DNA from 2 places in the uncultured Rossellomorea sp. genome. Region 2 is predicted to be linked to the other one. Evidence: riboswitches for the same ligand, from Rfam matches in the RefSeq annotation. Region 2 holds a riboswitch; the other holds the start of a gene.
The links. A riboswitch is a leader RNA that binds a small molecule or an ion and turns the genes downstream of it on or off. The one in region 2 is predicted to bind cobalamin.
Positions count from the first base shown of each region.

Region 1: linked by a shared signal. The riboswitch ahead of Q1B03_RS18390 (acyl-CoA thioesterase) and the one ahead of Q1B03_RS01440 (ABC transporter substrate-binding protein) in region 2 are both predicted to bind cobalamin.

Region 1 is NZ_CANKZT010000006.1:124,347-132,202, forward strand. Features, by position in the region: gene Q1B03_RS18380 (S8 family serine peptidase) at 115-4,191, opposite strand; gene Q1B03_RS18385 (helix-turn-helix domain-containing protein) at 4,495-5,745, opposite strand; gene Q1B03_RS18390 (acyl-CoA thioesterase) at 6,060-6,533, opposite strand; cobalamin riboswitch at 6,680-6,869, opposite strand; gene Q1B03_RS18395 (flotillin family protein) at 7,072-7,856, shown strand, end outside.
Region 2 is NZ_CANKZT010000001.1:264,196-272,051, reverse strand. Features, by position in the region: gene Q1B03_RS01460 (glycosyltransferase family 2 protein) at 1-488, opposite strand, end outside; gene crtI (NAD(P)/FAD-dependent oxidoreductase) at 700-2,205, shown strand; gene Q1B03_RS01450 (hypothetical protein) at 2,262-2,414, opposite strand; gene msrA (peptide-methionine (S)-S-oxide reductase MsrA) at 2,495-3,034, opposite strand; cobalamin riboswitch at 3,335-3,537, shown strand; gene Q1B03_RS01440 (ABC transporter substrate-binding protein) at 3,673-4,635, shown strand; gene Q1B03_RS01435 (iron ABC transporter permease) at 4,598-5,656, shown strand; gene Q1B03_RS01430 (adenosylcobinamide amidohydrolase) at 5,653-7,110, shown strand; gene Q1B03_RS01425 (bifunctional adenosylcobinamide kinase/adenosylcobinamide-phosphate guanylyltransferase) at 7,157-7,738, shown strand; gene Q1B03_RS01420 (adenosylcobinamide-GDP ribazoletransferase) at 7,725-7,856, shown strand, end outside.

The DNA.
Region 1 (7,856 bases), on a different contig from region 2:
TTAGGCTATCTCTTCATTTGTATGTAAGAAGGGTGGTTTGTATTATGGATCAAAGCAGAAAGGAATGAACCCTGATGTAACGAGGGCCCATTCCTTTAAATTCTGGCATGATGTTTAGTTCAGTCCTAATTCCTCTAAAATCGAATCCAACGTTTTTCCGTCGGCTGATTCAACTGGAGCAGGGGCATTCTTAACATGCTCATTCTGTAATAGATAGTTCTTTTGAACAAAATTCATATCGTTCGCATCCACCACTTCATCGAAATTGATGTCGGCAGCACGATTATTAGTATTCCAGGCATCCTGAATGGCAATGGCATCATGAATGTCGATGACATGATCCTGGTTGACATCTCCTCCGACAAGTTTCATATTGTTCACTCTATGATATTTTCCGTAAAGCATTCCGTTGTACTCATAACCGATTTGCTCATTATTCTTCTTAGTTAAGAAGTGGCCTGGAAGTGTTACGGTTATATCATAAGGGTCTTTGCTTAATGGGAGTTTCTCAATGGAGTACTCACCATTATCTGTGATGGATGATGGTGTAAAGACGTCTCCTGTTGAATTTTTGAATTCTACAGTTGCATCTGCTTTTGACCAATCCTTCTTGGCATTGTAGCCACTTCCACTATCAAATCCTTCAGGACTTATATATCCCCTTATTGAGTTAAAGTCAGGATTTACAGTGAATCCTGCACCAGCATGTAATAAATTCATTGTTTCATTGTTGGAATCTGTAACGGTTACCGTCGGGTCCAACCCATCCTCTTTCGTGAAGATTTCATCTTGAAGTTTTACGTGCACCTCAACGATCGCACTATGATCGAATGATTCAACAGGTTCATTGAAGGTGACTTTAATTTGATTTCCTTCAAGTGTCAGGGAAGCTTTTTCTAGAAACTCCCCGGATAGCTTGGCATCAATCACTTCTGGTTTTTTTCCGTAGTGATCTTCAAATGTCCAGGTGGCTTCCTTTGCATCTTGAACATTATCCAGTAATAGGGTTGCCTTTACGGTTTCACCTGTTGTAACGGTATCGACATCGGTTTTCAGATACGCGTTCGGAGTACCTTCTTTAATAAAGAAATAGTTTTTCATCGTACTATTATTCCCAGCCATATCATAGCCCTTCATTCTAAAGTTAAGGGCTTTCACATTCTCATTCATCGCAATTTCTTCGACAAACTTACCGTTTTCATCCATGTAAAGAGGTGACGAAGGGAAAGGTGAATTCCAATAATAAATCATAAAGTTTTTGGATTGATCTGTGTCGATTCCTGCTGCTTGCATTTTTTCAATAAGTGGATCTGTAATTTCAATCTCAAAAGGGTACGTTTCCTGACCCCGCTTATATTCAAGGAACGGTGACTCACCATCCAGGGAACTCTTGAATGTAGGACCTTCAATGTCGATATAGAAATGCTCTGATTTTGTTTTTACTTTGCCTTTAGGATCTGTCATCGCATACTTGATCTTATAGTGCCCAGGTTTTGCGATGGTCATTTCTTCTGAAACGGGATTTTTCTTATCACCGGTAAATGCGAAATAGCCACCCTGGAATGCTCTTAGTAAGTAGTTGTTATCCAGCAGGGCACCCTGCAGATCGAGTGTACCGATTAATCCTAAATCTTCACCTGTTTCCCCGTCCTGAAGGATGATATCCATGCTTTCCATCGGTGAACTCAGGTTGAATTCAACCAGTGCCCATGGATAGCGGAATGGATCATATCCGTGAGTATAGTGAGAAGGTGCAAAGGTGGGGGATAACAATTCAAGTGTATTAAAGCCTTCCTCCGATCTCTTTACGCTAAATGGCACGCGGTAGCTTTCTGTTTGATCATTACGGTTCGTAACGACCAGGTATCCCTCGTAAATCCCTTTCGCAGCTGTTTTAGGCATTGTCAGGAAGAAATTTGAAGTCTTTTTGTTGCCACCATTCACTTTAATAGACTTGTCTGAAGTCACTTCAACTCCATTTTCCTTGAGACTAAGGGTGCCTTCCTGTACATTTTCTTCAAACGTAATGTCAAAGGTTTTCTTTTGATCGCTTTTATTTGTGATTTCAAAGCTTTTTTGTACGCGGAGGTGATCTCCTTCGGCCACTACCTGATTTCCAAAGCTCAATCCCCCAGTTGGATGATCGATTGCAATCAGTTCTTCGCCATTAGGAAGCAACGTTTCATCGTTTATTTGAATCGTTGTTTGGCTATGGAGGGCTTGATACGGATCCACTCTTCCTGCACCAACCTCAAATACGCTGTAATCTCCCTTCAAAGGATCAGATGAGTTCATAAGTATCGTTTTAATATCAGCTGGCTCGAGATCCGGATTCTCTCCCAAAAGTAAAGCTGCCAGCCCCGCTGTGAATGGAGAAGCCATCGAGGTTCCTGAAAGTCTTGAGTAAGCATACTGATAGTCATCCGTGTTCTCAGGATCGATCATAAAAGAAGGGAAAGTCGATAGAACGCTGACCCCGGGAGCGACCACTTCAGGTTTCATATCCAAGCTTTTGTTGACTGGACCCCTTGAACTGAAATCGGCTAACTGGTCACCCTCTGTAAAGCTTTCTTCTAAGTTCGTAAACGTGAAGCTTGATGTGCCACTTTCGATTGTTGCTTTTAATTCTTCCCCGGCAGCCTTTGTCATCGAGAAGGCCGGGACATAATGGGCTGATTCTCCGAGGTTATATCCTACATGACCTTCTGCATTGTTGTACATGATCACGGCTTTAGCTCCATGTTCTTTGGCAAATTTCACCTTGTCATTCAGAGCAAAATTTCCTCGCTGAACAAAAGCGATCTTACCATCTACATTTTTATTCGCATAGTCTGCTTCATACCCTAGGCCAACATCTACTAATTCTAGTGATTGATCTTCCAGACTATCGAATGTGTGAGCGAATCCCCTAGCCATACTCACAATACCGGTCGACCAGCCAGCTGTCGTTTGACCAGTAAAAGTGGTTTGGGAAACAGGGACATCACTCGCCCCGACAGTCAAAGCTAAAGCTGCTGTTCCAGGAGAGCCAAGGGTAAAGTCATTTGGTCCTGAATTCCCGGCTGAAACAACGGCCGTCACACCATTTAACACAGCATAGTTAAGGGCGGTACTTGTAGGGTAATAAGGGTCATTGACACTTGCTCCCAATGAGAGGTTGATGACATCCATACCATCTTGAACCGATTTCTCAATTCCTGCAAGGACGTCTTCGGTGTAACCACTTCCGTAAGGACCAAGGACACGATACACATATAAGTCAGCATCTGGAGCAACTCCCTCTACAGATACTTCACTATCATTCTCGTTTTGTCCTACAATGGTTCCGGATACATGAGTACCATGAGAGGTATAATAGGGATTTCCCGTATAACTGAACTCTGGTTCACTCGTACTCTTCCAATCTTCATACGTTGCTTCCATTGGATCCGCATCGTCGTCAACAAAATCATATCCGCCTTTGTAGGCATCCTTTAAATCAGGGTGGTTGTAGTCAACACCTGTGTCGATCACGCCGACTTTGATTCCGTCTCCTGTGATTCCTTCCTTATGTAATTCATCCACTTTTAAATAAGGAATGCTTTCAACAGATGTTGTGATTTCACGGTCTACATCATTAGGAAGATCTTGTTGAACCGGATCGACAGTATAGGTCTGGTTTTTAAATACAGCCTTGACGGCTTTGGAGTTTAGCAGGCGTTCTACTTGATTGGCCGGAAGGGTCATCGCCACACCGTTATATGCTTCTTTATAGGTTTGGGTGATTTTCGGCTCTATCTTTTTTCCTTTTACAAGACTAGTAGATAGATGTTTTGCAACATCTTCTTTGAACATCTTATGTTCTTTCTCCACTTGGGCTTTGGCGTCTTCTTTCTTTACTGTTTTTCCTTTTACTGCAGCTTCTAGTACGGCTACATGCCCAGGTTTGGATTGGAATTCGACGATAACGGAGATTTCTTCACCGGATGCCAATTCATTCGGTTGAAATCCTTGGAGACCTTCTGCGTTATTTAATTTCAGTTGATGCAATGCTTGTCTTTGCTCTTCTGTCAAAGAAGATAAAATCGTTTCTGCTTTCCAATCCGCAGCTGTAGCTGTTGGAGAGGAGTAGCCCGATACAGGGGATAAAAGTAATCCAGTGGATAATGCAATCACAGCTGATTTCTTTGCGATGGAAGATCCATTCATCATCTCTACCTCTTTTCTTTAGTTGTTAGTTCGATAATTCTAAAAATTATTACAATTAATAGTGTAAATTTAAATCTGTCATGTTTGTATGGGGGTTTGTTTAGGGACTATTTAACTACTGATTGGAGTTTAACAATCATTTATCTTCTGATTTTTTAGGAGGGGGTAGGAGGAAAGTTGCGAAATAATGGCGGTGAGTTGGGGTTGTTCAGAAAACAAAACAAATATAGTGGCTAACAATCAACGAGAAATCAGCCGAATAAAAAAATGATAAAAGAAAACCTCCTTTTATCATTAAAAGTGTCATTATTCTAATTCATAATAGCTTATTTCATTGGACATTTTATTGGATGCAAGTTTGAATCCTTTCTCTGTTTGCCCGGTTTTTACATAATATAAAAATAGTTGTCTTTCATAATGCTGATACATCAACTTGCTCCCCGTTTTGTTGAAATGGGGGAGAGCTGTATATTCAATATACTCATATAGTTCTTGTTCATTTCCTTTTATGGTAAGTAAGTATATTTCAAAGAAAACGTAGGTGGGGTCCTGATGCTGAGTAGCCCTTTTTAGTCCTTTTGTCGCTAATTGATTGAGTTCTTCGGAAGAAAGCAGATTCCCTTTCAGACAAGCTAGTATATATCCGCTGAGTGTGACTAAATAATGTGACGCTGGCGTGTCTTCATTAATAAGTTTTAATGCTTTTTCATAGGAATCTTTTGATTCAGAATATCGTTTTCTCCTAAAATATTCGAATCCCAGATTGTTATGGATTTTATGTGCCCTTTCCTTGGAATTAACGGATTCACAGACTCTGAGGAGCTTATCATACTGTTGTTTGGTTTCTTCCATTTCAAAGGGTTCTTTGGCATTCAATTGAATTAAAATTAACGTTTCAGAATCGATGACCCTAAGGATATTCAATGTTTTTTGGAAAAAATGCAAGGCTCTTTGCCCATAATAATAGGCAAAGGTGTTTGAATGAATGGAATGATAGGCTAATGCCAAATGAAAATAATATTCGGAGTTCGGATATTCATCGTCAATCTGTTTCAATACATTTATGCAAGTGTTAAATTGTCTTGTTGAATGATAGTAGATCCCTTTGACATGAAGTAATAAATTTTGTTCGAAAGGGGATAGAGGATAGTTTTTGTTTTCGAACATGCCCAGGATTTCCTTGGCTTTTCCATGCTTGTTCAAAAATAAATAATATCTTGCCAGGAAAAGGTTGTATTGAATGATGAAGTCAGATAGAAACCTTAAAGGTTCCTTTTCGATTTCACCTTTAAGTTGATGGATGTCATTGGTTCGAATCATAATAATTGCATCATTCCATTCAGATAATTTAGCCTGTAACGAATGATACCGAGAACGTTCGACTTCCATATTGATTCCAAGCTTCCTTGCCAGTAAATCAGTAATTTCACTGGAATACTCTGTGATCCCTCTTTCGATTTTACTTAGATGTGTGGTAGAGCAGATCCCCTGTGCAAGCTGCTCTTGAGTCAAACCCGAATCTTCACGATGAAATTTAATTAATTTACCTTCGATCATACTACACCCCAAATGAACTATTTTATTATCCATTATAGGAAATATTTTCTCGGTATTCTATAGGTTTAGAACAAGACGGAGGTCTGAAGGCAATAACATCCAAATCGCATCTCTATACTGTTTTTCTCTTTTCTTCCTAGAGTTGATCCTGTACTTCTTTCACCAGAAGAAGGAATCCTGGATGACTTCCCGCTCTAAAACCAACCCCGTTTTCATTCCAATTAGGATCAATAGACTAGCCCTTATAAACACTCAAAGCCTAGAGAAGCTCTGAGTGTTCTTGTTTATTAGGAGAGTTAGCAATCAGGGACTTTTCACAAAATAAGCGCACGATTTTTTCTATGCTCTTTTCGCAAAGGAGCCGTATTGAAAAGCCTCGATTCTTCTTCCGTCTTTGGAATGACTTTTGGTACCGGCTTGGGCTTACCATTTTCATCAACGGCGACCATCGTCAGGAATGATTCAGTCGTCAGGGTTTTGACACTCGTTACAAGATTCGTAGAGTAGACCTTTACATATACTTCCATGGATGTTCGACCTGTAGACGTAACGTAGGCTTCCAGACTTAACGCATCACCGACCGTTGCAGACGACAAAAAGTCGACGGAGTCAATCGATGCCGTGACGACGACTGAGCTGGAGTGCTTCATTGCTGATAGTGCCGCAATTTCATCAATATAGGAAAGGACTTTCCCTCCAAAAATCGTTTGCATATGATTGGTGTCCGGTGGCAGTACCAATTTTGTTTGTATGGTTCGTGAACGTTCTACCGAATAAGCTTGTTCCATTTTCTCATCTCCCAGTTTAATTTCTGAAATAAAAAAAAGCATCTCCCTTTGAAAAGAAGATGCGGCTACTTCAAGCGGACGTCCAGAATCCTGTGATTCCTCATTTGGCTCATATAGCGCAACACCCTCCTATCTCCCGTAGGAACTCTGTGTTCTTCTCAATTGGCAGGTCTCCTGGCTCAGCGTCAACAATTTCATATTCCTTCCCATTTCGATTCGAAACAGTGGATCCATACGAAATCTCAGCTTTACAGTGGCGGGACCGCGTTGGACTTTCACCAACTTCCCTTTTAAGAAGATGACCTGATCATCTTCACCAATGAGCAATGTTTAAATTGTGAACGCTTTTATTTTATCACAGGAATGAGAAGTAAGGTCTTTATTTGGTAGAAATTATTGTATTAAAATTAGAAAATTTACCTAAATATTGAAACTTTTCTACAACCCTTCCGTAGATAATATTGTAGCTAGAAGTTTTATAAAATAGTGAATCAGTTGCTCGACTGATTTATAGAAAAGTTTGAGAGGGGTTGTCAGAATGCTAGGATCATTAAGTATTATCGGATTTTTCATGTTCTTGATTCCTGTTCTGGTTATTGCAGCTATTGCAGGAATCGCGTATTATTTCTGGATGAGGTTCCGCTATCGTACAGCGAGATCCAACCAGGCACTGATCATTACCGGACCGAAACTGGGGGATCCTGAAAAGGAAACGAATATTTTCACCGACCAGGAAGGGCGTTCCATGAAAATCATCAGGGGTGGAGGGTACAGATTAAGACGTTTCCAAACATCTACACCTGTTAATCTTACATCCTTCCAATTAAAATTATCGACACCGAGAGTTTACACAAATGGCGGAGTACCAATCGTTGCAGACGCAGTGGCCATGGTGAAGGTGGCAGACACATTAAACGGAATTGCGAACTATGCCGAGCAGTTCCTAGGTAAGGACCAAAAAGAGATTGAAGATGAAATCATTGAGGTACTGGGAAGTAATCTTCGTGCGATTCTTTCTAAAATGACGGTTGAAGATATCAACAGCAACCGTGAAAAGTTTAACGCTGACGTATCTGAAATTGCTCAGAAGCAGCTGGATCTTATGGGCTTCAAAATTACGTCACTCGGGCTAACGGACATAAGAGATGCTGACGAAGAAAATGGATACTTAAAAAATCTTGGTCGTCCACGTATCGCCGAGGTTCGCAAGCAAGCTGAAATTGCAGAAGCAAACACCGAGCGTGAAACCCGTATTCACCGTGCCCAAACCGATCAGGAAGCGAAAGAGGAAGAATACAAGCGTCAAATTACCATTGCCCAATC
Region 2 (7,856 bases):
GATAATGCCTCATATCCACTATTCATCCGATGATAAGGGTGAATGCTCAGAACTCCCTGACATTGCTGTTGTTGATAAGTCTCGCATATTCTAAGCAGTCCTGCTTGCTCAAACCATGTGTCAGAATCAACAAACAATAAGAATTCACCCTTTGATGCTTTCATCCCATTCCAACAAGCCCAGGATTTCCCGTTCCATCCACTTGGCAGAGGGAGTGGATCGATGACTGTTGCTCCGTATCCTTCAGCTATTTCCTTCGTTCGATCCTTTGATCCATCATTCACAACGATCACTTCTACGGGCTGAATAAATTGCTTCTGAATACTGGATAATAGATTTCCAATCGTCTGCTCTTCATTTCTTGCAGGAATGATGATGGAGCATTTTTTCACGAGAAAACTATTCCTTACATGAATGGACTTTTTGACGGTAGGAATTCTAGTGAAAAGGAAAACGGTAAGAATAACAGTCCCTAACCAAATATACATTTTTTCACCCTCTAATCTATTGATTTGTATCGACATTTTAACCATTTTCGTTAAAGGTGATACGTTTATTCATCAGGATTGGATGTTTTGTGCTGAATTCTCTTGCATCAATTCATGTTAAATTTGGTTTGAAATCCTACAAAATGGGCACAATGGAAAGCTGAATAGACGATTCAGTCGAAAACGATCTTTCTCGTTAGGAGGAAATGAAATGAAGAAGAAAGTAATAGTAGTAGGAGGCGGCTTGGGAGGTATGTCAACAGCCATCCGTCTTGCCTCAGAAGGATATGACGTTACGATTGTTGAAAAAGGGGAAAGACTTGGCGGAAAATTAAATAAAAGAAAAGGAAAAGGCTTTTCTTTCGATACAGGACCTTCCATCCTTACGATGCCATGGGTACTGGAGAAAGTATTTGCTCATGCGGACCGTGATCTTAATGATTATGTAGATATCATCAGAGTGGATCCGGGCTGGAGGACATTTTTTGAAGATGGAAGGGTCCTTGATGTTTCTTCGGATCTCCCGACCATGTTAGAAGAAATGAAGAAGACATCCACAGAGGATGCGAATAACTTCTTTAACTATTTAAGCTACTGTGGAAAAATGTATGAACTTACAATGAAAAGTTTCTATAAAAAGAGCATCAATGGCTTGCAAGACTTGCGCACGATGCATCCGGTCAAAGAATTACTGCAAATGGATCCAATGAAATCCATGGATGCTGCAAATCGTAAATTCATTAAAGACAAGCATCTACAGCAGCTATTTAACTTCCTTATCATGTACGTAGGGTCTTCGCCTTACCATGCACCAGCCATCATGTCACAGCTTACCCATGTTCAGTTAGGTCTTGGAGTCCATTACGTAAAAGGCGGAATGTACAAAATTGCTGAGGCAATGGCCAAGGTGTTGGAGGAACTCAATGTAGAGGTCCGCTTAAATTGTGAAGTTGAAGATATACTTACATCAGGCAGCCGTGCTGAAGGAGTCCGAACAAAAATTGGAGAAGAGCTGATGGCGGACATCGTTGTATCCAACTTAGAGGCCATTCCTTGCTACAAATCCCTCTTAGCTGATTATCATGAATCTTCTAAGGAAGTCGATGAATTAAGCAAATTTGCTCCAACGGTTTCAGGACTGGTGCTGCTACTCGGGGTAGATCGTAAATATGATCACCTCGCTCACCATAATTTCTTTTTCAGTAAGGATCCAAAAAAAGAATTCAGACAGATCTTCGATGAGCAAAAGCTTTCTGACGATCCGACGATTTACATCGGCATCTCGTCGAAATCGGATTCCACACAGGCTCCTGAAGGGAAAGAAAACATGTTTGTGTTAACACATGTGCCTCCATTAAAAGAGGGGGAAGATTGGGCACAATACAAAGAATCTTATCGCCTCAAAGTCCTGGATAAGCTTGAGAAAATGGGCGTAACCAATTTAAGGGATCATATAGAATACGAATATACCTTCACTCCAAACGACATTCAAACCCTTTATGGGGCGAATGGTGGATCGATCTATGGTACTGTCACAGACCGGAAGCTTAACGGCGGTTTCAAGATTCCGAACAAGAGCAGAGTGCTCTCTAATATGTATTTTGTTGGAGGTTCAACCCATCCGGGTGGAGGTGTGCCAATGGTCACGCTTTCTGGACAACTTACGGCGGAATTGATCTTAGATGAACAAGTGAAGGTAAACCGTTTTATAGGATAAAAAAAATATAAGGTGATGGTTTGATGCATGATTACCATCACCTTATATTTTCATTTTCATTCAGAACTATGATTATCCACCGTATCAGAATTATTCACTTTCGCCTCGTCTTCAGCTGGATAGGGATCAAAGAAGTTCACCAGTTTCCCTGGCCCTTCATATCCAACGACTTGCTCTTTATCTTCTTTAACGTGATCATTTTTCTTCATATAAAAACTCCTTTCTGCCAATTAGTTTGGCGAAAGGAGTTTTTTTCATTCTCGGGGAATGATACATTTTTTTAAAGCCCTTAAGCTTTTGGGTTATCCCAATGACTCTCAATAAATTCGTCACGACCGGATTTCGCCCGGTCTTGTTTATATTCATCGGGATTCTTTTTGTAGAACTTTTGATGATATTCTTCTGCCTGGTAGAAGGTTGAGGCAGGTAGGATCTTTGTGACGATTGGATTTTTGAATCGTCCACTTTCTTCTATTTCTTTCTTCGAGTTTTCTGCTAATTGTTTTTGATGATCATTGTGATAGAAAATAGCTGTGCGATACTGGTCACCGCGATCATGGAATTGTCCTCCGTCATCAGTCGGATCAATTTGCGGCCAGTATAGTTCTAATAATCTTTCATAGGGAAAGAGAGCAGGGTCGAAGGTAATTTGAACAGCTTCATAATGTCCGCTGTTACCGGCTTTGATATCCTGATAGGTAGGGTTTTCAAGATGGCCCCCTGAATAACCTGATACGACGTCAATAATACCCGGTAGTTCATCAAATGGTTTTACCATACACCAAAAACAACCCCCGGCAAAAGTAGCGAACTCTTTCTTTTCATTCATTGCGAAAACCTCCTATACATATGCCACTCTAAAGTAGTAAAGCAATAGCTTGAAAAAGATTCTATCATGAAAGGGAGGAAGCGACAATCAATTAGCATCAAAGCTTCTTTGCCTATATGGTTTACTATAAGTGGGCAATTGATAAATCACATAAGCCAAAGCTCTTTTCCTATTCTATAGCCCAGGCATCAACATGCATTATAGAGGTAGATTCAATCATTCTGCAAATTTCCACAAATTCATAAAAATCAATTCACTAACGATGATAACTTGTGTATAATTCATGTGAACGGAACAATTACATATGATACGAGATTAGGTGAAGCCGAAGTTTCGGTAGCAAACTTTTAGCTTCATAATAGGGAAGTTGGTGTAATTCCAACGCGGTCCCGCCACTGTAAATGGAAGTGCGCTGTATGAATGCCACTGTACTAATAGGTATGGGAAGGTGCAGCAAACATTGACCATGAGCCAGGAGACCTGCCTAATGTCTTTCGCACCAAATCTACGCGGATAGAAAGGTGTAATGTGCATGTTTGACGGTATGGAAGCCATTTTTGCATCTTACACAACATCTCTAGTCCCACTAGAGGTGTTTTTTTGTCTGACAATAAGTTCAATTCACAGGGGGAAAAAACATGAAACACTTCAAAATCATTTTCGCACTATTATTATCTTTAGGGATCCTCTCAGCATGCGGTGCTGATGGTGAAAATGTAGAAAAGGGAAAAGGTAATGGAGAAGTCACTAAGGGACAATCTGATTTCCCTTTGTCGGTAAGCGACGCTCTTAGTAATAAAGTTACGCTGGAAGAGCAACCTAAGCATATTGTTTCATTGATTCCAAGCAACACAGAAATCTTATTCGAGTTAGGGTTGAATAAGGAAATTGTGGGGGTTTCAGATTTTGATAATTATCCAAAAGAAGCGGCGGAGAAAGAAAAAATAGGTGGAATGGAATTTAACGTTGAGAAGATTATCAGTCTGAATCCGGATTTGGTTCTCGCTCATGAGTCCACTGCTGTTTCGGCAGAAGAGGGGTTAGAACAGCTTCGAGGTGCAGGGGTAAAGGTATATATCGTACGTGATGCCAATAACTTTGAGGAAGTATACACCACGATGGAAAACATCGGCACATTGGTTGGCAAGAAAGATGAAGCTGAATCCATCATTTCGGAGATGAAAGCTGATCTAGAATCCATTAAGGAAAAAGTCAGTGGTGTCTCCGAAAAGAAAAAAGTGTATATAGAGGTGTCACCTTCGCCTGACATATATTCTACAGGTAAAAATACATTCATCGATCAAATGCTATCACTTGTAAATGCCGAAAATGTGATGAGTGATCAAGAGGGATGGATCCAAGTAAACCAGGAAGCAGTCATCGCATCAAATCCAGACATCATCATTACAACATATGGTTACTACAGCGAAAATCCTAAAGAACAAGTGATGGGCCGGGAAGGATGGAAAGACGTGAGTGCTGTGAAAAATGAGGAAGTTCATGACGTACATTCTGACCTGGTCACACGTACTGGCCCAAGACTGGTTGAAGGAGTAGAGGAAATTGCAAAGTCGATCTATCCGGAGTTATTTACAGAATAAAATATGGATAACATACGGATTGGCAGTATCGTTTTTACTATTCGCTCTTCTTGCCGGTATATCGATTGGAACCATTCCGGTGCCGCCGAAGGACATTTTGTACATCGTCGGAGCTAAATGGTTAGGATACCATTTACCAGAAGAGATTGATCCGATGTTTACAAACATTGTCTTTTCAATTAGATTACCCAGAGTATTATTGGCACTTTTGGTTGGAAGCTCCTTAGCAATCGCAGGAGCTTCTTTTCAAGGACTTTTGCGCAACCCGCTGGCGGATCCGTATACATTGGGTGTGTCTTCAGGAGCATCAGTCGGAGCTGTTATTACATTGTTTTTTAATTGGAGCATTCCGTTCATTGGTAAGTTTACGCTTCCTTTTCTCAGTATTCTTTGTTCGATTATTACCGTGTTCCTCGTATTATGGTTTGCGCAAAAAGTTGAAAGAACAATGAAGGTAGAAACAATCATATTAACAGGAATTATTTTCAGCTCTTTTTTAGGGTCCTTTATTTCCTTAATGATCGCCCTAACTGGAGAAGAATTAAGGCAAATCATTGGTTGGCTTCTTGGAAGTGTATCCATGAGAGGGTGGGATTACATTGCGATTATATTCCCGTTTTTCCTTGTTGGAGTGATTTTGTTGTTTTTTAATAGCAAGGAACTGAATGGCATGAGTTTTGGTGAAGAACAAGCCCATCATATCGGGATATCCGTACAAAAGAGAAAACTTCTCATCTTAATTGCAGGAAGTATCCTGACAGGAGCGGCTGTCGCCGTTTCAGGTACGATCGGATTTGTTGGTCTTGTGGTCCCTCATTTTCTACGGAGGATGGTAGGGCATGATCATAAGCATTTACTTCCTTTGTCTATCATAGTAGGCGGAGGCTTTCTCGTTCTGGCGGATCTTATCTCGAGAACCATCATTGCACCGACAGAACTTCCAATCGGAGTGATAACATCCCTAATCGGTGCCCCCATGTTTGCTTATATTCTCCTAAAGAAAAGAGGTCTTTCATCATGATTGATATAAACGGGGTGACTGTTGGATACAACGATAAAAAAATCGTGGAAGACATGAATTTTCATATAGATAAAGGAGAATTCTTTGGGATTCTTGGACCTAACGGCAGTGGAAAGACGACGCTGTTAAAAGCCATGACGGGTCTGCTTCCATTAATGGATGGAACCATCACGTTAAAAGGAAAAAAACTGCATCATTTTTCTTCAAGGGATTTAGCAACACAGTTAGCGGTACTTCCTCAGATATCGACAGAATCCTTCTCCTATGAAGTGAGGGAAACGGTTATGCTTGGGAGATATGCTCACCAGAAAGGTTTTTTTAAAGGAACGACTGAACGTGATGTTGAAATCGTAGAGAGGGTAATGAACCAAACGGGCATTACGTCCTTTCAGCACCGCTACCTTCATGAATTGTCAGGGGGAGAGCGGCAGCGGGTGTTCCTAGCACAGGCTCTGGCTCAGGAACCACAGGTCCTGTTGCTTGATGAACCTACTAATCATCTTGATCTATCGTATCAGAAATCACTATTGGATTTAATCAAGAATCAAACGGTACACGAAAAATTAACGGTAATCGCGATCTTTCATGATTTAAATTTAGCAAGTTTATACTGTGATCGCTTACTTCTCTTAGACAAAGGAAGAACCAAACTTCTCCACCACCCGGAAGAGGTTCTGAAAGAGAAACATATAGAAGAGGTGTATCATACAAAGGTTCAAAAACAGGCTCATCCTTTAGTGGCAAAACCTCAAATGGTAATCGTTCCTGAGGAGAGTGCGACAGAGAACTTTGTGTTAGATGAAAGTTACCTAAACGTGAAGGGAGAATACATACATTTCTCTGCCCCTTATCCATTAAAATGCATGTCCTCAGGGATTATTGGTGCAGGAATAGGCTGGTACAAGCACTTTATCAATCGTAAAGTCCCTGCAGATTATGACTGCCCGGATTATCAAGAGGATATGAAAGAATTTCTTGTTCAAAGGAACCTGGATCCCTCATTGTCTGTAGGCATGATGACGGCTCTTCCTTTAAATAATATGGTATGTGATCATTTCGAAGTTCAGGGGCATTCCATATTCGTTGTGGTGACAGCAGGTATCGGGAATGCGATTGATATCTCTACAAGTTATCAATTTGATATAGATACAAGGCCAGGCACGATTAATATGTGGGTGTTCCTAAATGGGAATCTATCAGATGAAGCATATATTGAAGCCCTTGTAACTTCAACAGAAGCGAAAGTGAGAGCCCTTCACGACATGAATGTGAGGGACAGACGAACAGGTCAGCTTGCAACCGGGACACCGACCGACAGTATTTTGATTGCCTCCAGTCAAAAAGGTGAGCTGGAACCCTTTGCCGGGCCGATTACGCCGATAGGGAAGTTGATTGGGCGCGGTGTGTATGAGGTAACGAAAAAAGCCATTCAACGCTATTTGGATCAAACATAGTAGAATTATTTCAACGACAGGGTGATTGTGGAGAGGGGGAGTCGACTTGGGAACCCTATATTTTATTACCGGAGGGGTTAGAAGTGGCAAAAGCTCTTTTGCTGAAAAATGGGCAATAGAGATGAAAAAGTCAAACGTTCCATTGGTCTATCTTGCTTGTGGTGTGAACACTGACAGGGAGATGGAGCAAAGAATCTTGAAACACCAGCAGGACCGGCAAGCGTCTGCTGGTGAATGGAGGACGATTGAATGTCCCGATTCGATTGAATGGATAGTCAACCACATACCTCAACACTCCGTTGTTCTGTTAGACTGCCTCACGACTCTTTTAACAAATGAGATGTATGGTAATGGAGATGGGAAAAGTCAGAATATAGAAGAGAAAATCTATCAGTCTATCATACAGTTACTAAATAGAGTAAATGTACTGATCCTGGTTAGTAATGAATTGGTTTCTGACCTTCCAATTGATTCAAACGATCTTCTTACTTTCCAGAAACGACTTGGTGCATTACATATAAGAATGGTGAAGAAAGCATGTGTGGCGATTGAAATGACGGCGGGAATCCCTATTGTGAAAAAGAGGGGTCACAATGAGGAAGGACGGTTGCCTCATGATCCTATTTAAAAGCTTTCTCCTGAACCTGCAGTTTTTTACAATTCTGCCGATTCGAAAAGAATTCTCAATAGGGAATAGGGAAATGAAATGGATGGTCCGTACATTTCCACTGCTGGGTTTATTTGTA